Regions from separate parts of the Microbispora sp. NPDC049633 genome, predicted to be linked through region 2. Evidence: predicted binding sites of a transcription regulator. Region 2 holds the regulator's gene; the other holds the start of a gene.

Region 1 (3,408 bases), on a different contig from region 2:
AAGTCGTTCCTGATCAGCCTGGCGGTCAGTGCCGTCCTGGTGGCCGCGCTCGCGTTCCTGCCGAAGGTCTTGGGCGGTGGCGACACCTACGACGTGGGCGTCGTGGGGAACGCGCCCGCGCCCGTGGCCCAGCTGGCGTACTCCCGGTTGCCGGACGAGGCGGCGGCGCGGAAGGCCGTGATCGACGGTGACGTGGACGCGGCCCTGATCGACGGCGGCAAGGTCCTCGCGAACGGCGAACTCGACCAGCGGCTCGGGCTGATCCTCGAAGCCGCGCACCGGGACGCCCAGATCAAGGCGGCCGGCGTCACGATCACCCCGCTGCGGGTGGAGTCGGTCGGCGTCGACGCCCAGTACCAGAGCGTGCGCACCGGGCTGGCCACGCTTCTCGTGATGGTGCTGTTCTTCCTGCTCATCTACAGCGCGATGTATGTCGCCATGGGCGTGGTGGAGGAGAAGGGCAGCCGCATCGTCGAGATCCTGCTCACCTCGGTGCGCCCCTGGCAGCTCCTCGGCGGCAAGATCGTCGGGCTGGGCGCGCTGGGACTGATCAACCTCGCCGTGATCATCGTCGTCGGCCTCGCGGTGTCCTTCGCGACCGGCTTCACGGCCGACCTGCCGCCCGGAATGGCGGGAATCGTGGTCAGCGCGATCGTCTGGTTCGTGCTCGGCTACGCCTTCTTCTCGGCGCTCGCCGCGGCCTTCGGCTCGCTGGTCTCGCGGCAGGAGGAGCTCAACAGCGTCCTGACGCCGATGACCACGCTGATGATGCTCACCTACGTGACGGCCTACTTCGCCGCCCTCGAGCCCACCGGCACGCTCGCGCGCGTCCTGTCGCTCGTGCCGCCGTTCTCCTCGATGGTCATGCCGGTGCGTACGGCGGCCGCGGACGTGCCGCTGGGGGAGATCCTCATCGCCGGAGTGCTCATGGTCGTGGCCGTGGCCGCCGTCCTGCTGGGCGCGGCCCGCGTCTACCGGCGGGCGGTGCTCCGCACCGGAGCCCGGGTCAAGCTGGGCGAAGTGGTCCGCTGACGGGCCGGGTCCGTGAGGGGTCAGGGGCGCCTGGAGAGGGTCCGGCTGATCATCTCGGCCGCACGGCCGGGGTCGTCGGCGCTCTCCTGGCCGCCCGGGGCCCACAGGTACATCCAGCCTTCCCTGGCGGGGGTCGCGAAGACGATCGTCTGCCTGCCGGTTCCCGGGTGCCGGACGGACAGGACCGGATCGTCCGTGCCGAGCAGGCGCGCGACGAGACCGTGTTCGGGGAGTCGCGCCGCGAGCGCCGCAAGGTGGGTCAGACGCTGTCCGCTGTAGTCGCCGGTGCCCGTCACGTGGCCCCTCCAGCGGGAGATCCAGCTTTGGCTTCAAGGATCGTCCCAGGTCAGCGCGCTGGCAACCATACGGAGGTAACGCCCGGGAATGTAACGGCGCGGATGGGACGCCGTTCGTCTCCCACGTGCGGCGGTTCGGGCATGTGATCGAACAGTCGTTCGGCTATATTGGACTGGTCGCCTCCGGGGTGCGCGCCGTCAGGTCGCCGGGGCGCGGCAGGTTCCCGGCCCGCCTCCCGGGTGGTGTGCGGGAAGCTCCGGAAAATGTCGGTGGCACCCCGTAGCTTTTCGGTGACCGAGCAGACGACCACCCTCCAGGGGGCACCCAATGGCAATCAACGACCGCGAGAAGGCCCTTGAGACCGCCCTCGCGCAAATCGAGCGGCAGTTCGGCAAGGGCACCGTCATGCGCCTCGGAGACGACGCGCGTGCCCCGATCGAGGTCATCCCCACCGGTGCGATCGCCCTCGACGTCGCCCTCGGCATCGGCGGTTTCCCCCGCGGCCGGATCGTCGAGGTGTACGGTCCCGAGTCCTCCGGTAAGACGACCGTCGCCCTGCACGCCGTGGCCAACGCGCAGAAGGGCGGCGGCATCGCCGCCTTCATCGACGCCGAGCACGCCCTCGACCCCGAGTACGCGAAGAAGCTGGGGGTCGACGTCGACGCGTTGCTCGTGTCCCAGCCGGACACCGGTGAGCAGGCGCTCGAGATCGCGGACATGCTGATCCGTTCCGGCGCCGTCGACATCATCGTGATCGACTCGGTGGCGGCCCTCGTGCCCAAGGCCGAGATCGAGGGCGAGATGGGCGACAGCCACGTCGGCCTTCAGGCCCGGCTCATGTCGCAGGCCCTGCGCAAGGTCGCCGGCGCCCTGAACCAGACCCGCACGACCGCCATCTTCATCAACCAGCTCCGCGAGAAGATCGGCGTCATGTTCGGAAGCCCCGAGACCACCACGGGTGGCAAGGCGCTGAAGTTCTACGCGTCGGTGCGGCTCGACGTGCGCAGGATCGAGACGCTCAAGGACGGCACCGAGCCGGTCGGCAACCGGACCCGGGTGAAGGTCGTCAAGAACAAGATGGCCCCGCCCTTCCGCCAGGCCGACTTCGACATCCTCTACGGCATCGGCATCTCCCGCGAGGGCGGCCTGATCGACATGGGTGTCGAGCACGGGTTCGTGCGCAAGGCCGGCGCCTGGTACACGTACGAGGGCGACCAGCTCGGGCAGGGCAAGGAGAACGCCCGCAACTTCCTGAAGAACAACCCCGACATCGCCAACGAGATCGAGAAGAAGATCAAGGAGAAGCTCGGCGTCGGCCCGCGGCTCGACACGCCGGGCGAGCCCGCCGCCGCTCCGGCGACGCCGCCCGCTCCCGCGTCCGGCCGGGCGCCCGCGGCTGCCTCCGGCCGGGGCAAGGCGGCCGCCGCGCCCAAGCCGGGTGACGTCTGAGCGCAGGCATGAGGCGCGAGGAGTTCCCCGGCCCGGACGGCGAGATCGGGCCGGGGGACTGGAACTCCGGACCTTGGGGACCGGCCGAAGAGCCGCCCGGATCCGCCGAGGACGCGTCCGCGACGATCGCCGCCCTGCGGGCGGAGATGCGCAGGCGTTCCGGTGGCACGTCCGGCCGGCGCGGTGGTGACGGCCCCCGGAACTTCGGCGACGCCGGGGGCATGGGCGGCGCTGGGGGCATGGGCGGCGCCGGGGACGAGACGGTGGGCTCCGGCGGAGGCGGCCTCTGGGAGCGTGACGCGTCGGGCCGGGAGGATCCCGGGCCCGGACGCCGGCGCCAGGGACGCGGCAGGCGGCGCCGGGGAGACCGGGGCGAGCCGCGTGGGCGGTCCGGCGGATGGCTGCCCGACGGGCCGCAGGAGGGCACCGCGGCGAGCGAGGGGCCGCCGGCCGACCCGGAGGCGGTGGCCAGGGCCATCTGCCTGCGGCTGCTGACGATGGCGCCCAAGACCCGGGCCCAGCTCGCGGAGGCGCTGCGCAAGCGGGACGTGCCCGAGGCGGCGGCCGACGCCGTGCTGGAGCGGTTCTCCGAGGTCGGGCTCATCGACGACGAGGCGTTCGCCGCCGCGT
Region 2 (3,408 bases):
GGGCCTCGACCACGTTCGGCTTCAACGGCAGCTGGTCCGGCAGCAACGGCGTTCCGTCCTCGGTGAGCTGCACGGCGAGCTGAGCGGGCGCCTCACGCCAGCGCGGCGGCGATCCTGGACAGGATCTCCTCCAGGATCGCCGCCGACGTCGCGAAGTTGAGGCGGGCGAAGGTGTCGCCGCCTCCGTAGTTCGGGCCCGGGTTGAGCTTGACCCGGGCCTCCCGCTCGAGGAAGTGCGCCGCGCCGGGCACGCCGAAGTCGAGCCACGCGAGATAGGTGGCCTCGGGCATGCGGTACCCGACCGACGGGAGCCGCTCGGCGATGCGCCTGCGGTTGCGGTCGAGAATCGCCAGCACCTCCTCCAGCCACGCGTCGCCGTGCCGCCAGGCGGCCACCGTGGCCTCCACGCCGAGGACACTGGGCGCCCCGTAGATGTGGGCGGGCTGACGGCCGAGCGCGTCCCTGGCGTCCTTCGCGCCGATGTGGGCCACCGAGCAGTGCAGGCCGCCCATGTTGAAGGCCTTGCTTGCGGAGGTCAGCGTGACGGTGCGCTCGGGAAGGATCGTGGCGAACGGGATGTGCCGGGCCGGGGCGTACGTCAGGTCCGCGTGGATCTCGTCGGCGATCACCAGCGTGCCGTGCCGGTCGGCGTACGCGGCGACCGCCTCGAGCTCCTCACGGGTGAACGAGCGGCCCGACGGGTTCTGCGGGTTGACCAGCAGGAGCACCCGGACGGGCTCGCCGGGGACCTCGAACCTGCCGTCGGCCGTGAGCGGCATGGGCACCAGGCGGCGGTTCATCCCGGTGATCGTGCCGAGGAAGGGGTCGTAGGCCGGCACGTGCAGCGCCACGGCGTCGCCGGGGTCGGTCATGACGTGCAGCAGCACCTGGAGGGCCTGGTTGAGGTCCGTGTAGGACCGCACGTGGGCCGGATCCGCTCGCCAGCCGTACCGCGCCTCCATGCGCTCGGCGAACGCCTCCGCCAGGGGCCCGGCGGTCGGCTCGTCCAGCCAGGCGGGATAGCCGAGATCCGTGGCGGCGCGTCTCGCGATGGCCTCCGTGACCGCGTCGGGCACGGGGAAGTCCATGTCGGCGACCCAGGCGGGGATGACGCCGGACGCGGCGTGGGCCCATTTGATTCCGTCACGGCGGCGGGCCGCATCCAACGACAGCGAGTCGAGATTCACCCGACTCACCCTAATTGCGAATTAGTGACCAGCGGAAAGGGGTGGTCGTCGCGCCCCGCGGCACGTCGTGCCGCGGGGCGCCGACGCCGTCACAGCTTGCGCAGGACGGCCGTGACCTTGCCGAGCACGGTCGCCTCGTCACCGGGGATCGGCTCGTAGTTGGGGTTGTGGGGCACCAGCCACACGTGCCCGTCCTTGCGCTTGAAGGTCTTCACGGTGGCCTCGCCGTCGATCATGGCGGCCACGATGTCGCCGTTGTCGGCGACCGGCTGCTGCCGCACCACGACCCAGTCGCCGTCGGCGATGGCGGCCTCGATCATCGAGTCGCCGGAGACCTGGAGCAGGAACAGGGTGCCCTCGCCCACGAGCTGCTTGGGCAGGGCGAACACGTCCTCGATGCTCTGCTCGGCGAGGATGGGACCACCGGCGGCGATGCGGCCGACCAGCGGCACGTAGGCGGCCGTCGGACGGCTGAACCCGGCCTCCTCCTCCGTGGTGGCGTCCGGATCCACCCACAGCACCGGCTCTCCGGGCAGCCGGACCTCCAGGGCGCGGGGGCGGTGCGGGTCGCGCCGGAGGTAACCCTTACGCTGGAGCGCCGTGAGCTGGTGCGACACGCTGGAGGTGCTCGTCAGCTGGACTGCCTCCCCGATCTCCCGCATGGACGGCGGATAGCCGCGCTGCTGGACCGAGTCGCGGATCACCTCGAGGATCTTCCGCTGCCTGGGGGTGAGGCCAAGCGAGTCGCGCCTGCGAACCGCGAGGTCGCTGACGCCATCCGCTTGCTCACTTCGGTCACCCACGATGCCACCTCTCAATCCGTGTTCCTCATGTCGCACAGAGCGACCGTACCGCGATTCAAGATCACCGTCAAACAATTGTTCGATATCCAGCGAAATCGCCGATCTCGCCGTTCCCCTCATCGTACGGGAGTTCGATCGATCCCGTGTTCGATTTACCCGATCTTCCAGGGCCGATGTACGTCCAGGTCAGAGGCCATGCGGAAATCGGCGAGGAAAGGCGCCGTAAAGGGCCTATTCCGCGACCGGCGGGGCAGGTGAGGCGGCCGTGACCGGAGGCGCGACACGCGCGCCGAACAGGCACTTCCCCTCCCAAGGCCGGTTCGACTTGCGTTCAAGGTCGGGCACTTCTACGGTTGGACCACAACATCTAGTAGTCACACCGGTGTAAGTTCACCACACCTTGTGTTCGGGATGGGCGTTCAGGGAGGCGATGGAGTGCACTGTCCGTTCTGTCGCAACCCGGACACGCGGGTCGTGGACAGCCGCGCCGCCGAGGACGGGGCAGCGATCCGTCGCCGGCGCACCTGCCCAGAATGCGGGCGCAGGTTCACCACCCAGGAGACGGTGCTGCTGATGGTGAGCAAGCGCAGCGGGGTCACCGAGCCGTTCTCCCGGGAGAAGGTCGTCGCCGGCGTGCGGCGGGCCTGCCAGGGACGCCCGGTCAGCGAGGACTCCCTCGCTCAGCTCGGGCAGCGGGTCGAGGAGAGCATCCGGGGCACCGGCGCGGCCGAGATCGCCTCCCACGAGGTGGGTCTGGCCATCCTCGGTCCGCTCCGCGACCTCGACGAGGTGGCCTACCTGCGCTTCGCGTCGGTCTACCGCAGCTTCGAGACGCTGGCGGACTTCGAGGCGGAGATCGAGCGGCTCCGTGCGGCCCACGGCCCGGGGGGCGAGAAGTAGGCGCCTTCCGGGGGACCGGGACGAGGCGGACGGCGGCGCGCGACGGCGCGGCGCGACGATGTGGTTGTAACGAGCGTGGTCCGGAGAAGGGGCTCCATCGGGCCCTGGGAGGGGGAAGTCATGACGGAGACCGTGAGCGGCACCGTATCGGGTACGGGGGGCCGGGGGGGCAAGCGCCCGCGCAAGGGCCTGAAGATGAAGCGCGTCTTCACCACCCCGGGCGTCCACCCGTACGACGAGGTCCGCTGGGAGCGGCGCGACGTCGTGATGACGAACTGGCGGGACGGCTCGGTCAACTTCGAGCAGCACGGCGTCGAGTTCCCCGACTTCTGGTCGGTCAACGCGGCCAACATCGTCACCACCAAGTACTTCCGCGGGGCGGTGGGCACCCCGCAGCGTGAGTCGAGCCTCAAGCAGCTCGTCGACCGGGTGGTGGGCGTCTACACCAGGACCGGCCTGGAGAACGGCTACTTCGCCTCCGACGAGGACGCCGAGATCTTCGACCACGAGCTCAAGCA

What was found. Region 2 encodes LexA, which represses DNA repair genes until DNA is damaged. Its sites were predicted from a motif close to TCGAACANNTGTTCGA; they were not measured.
Region 1: the regulator LexA is predicted to act here: its motif matches at 1,476-1,491, upstream of recA (recombinase RecA).

The regions. Positions count from the first base shown of each region.
Region 1 covers NZ_JBFAOO010000110.1:17,990-21,397, reverse strand. The annotation lists gene AB0J39_RS25275 (ABC transporter permease) at 1-1,032, shown strand, start outside; gene AB0J39_RS25270 (hypothetical protein) at 1,053-1,328, opposite strand; gene recA (recombinase RecA) at 1,657-2,778, shown strand; gene AB0J39_RS25260 (regulatory protein RecX) at 2,787-3,408, shown strand, end outside.
Region 2 covers NZ_JBFAOO010000005.1:38,934-42,341, forward strand. The annotation lists gene AB0J39_RS02775 (cellulase family glycosylhydrolase) at 1-83, shown strand, start outside; gene AB0J39_RS02780 (aminotransferase class I/II-fold pyridoxal phosphate-dependent enzyme) at 93-1,187, opposite strand; gene lexA (transcriptional repressor LexA) at 1,277-1,993, opposite strand; gene nrdR (transcriptional regulator NrdR) at 2,426-2,890, shown strand; gene AB0J39_RS02795 (vitamin B12-dependent ribonucleotide reductase) at 3,011-3,408, shown strand, end outside.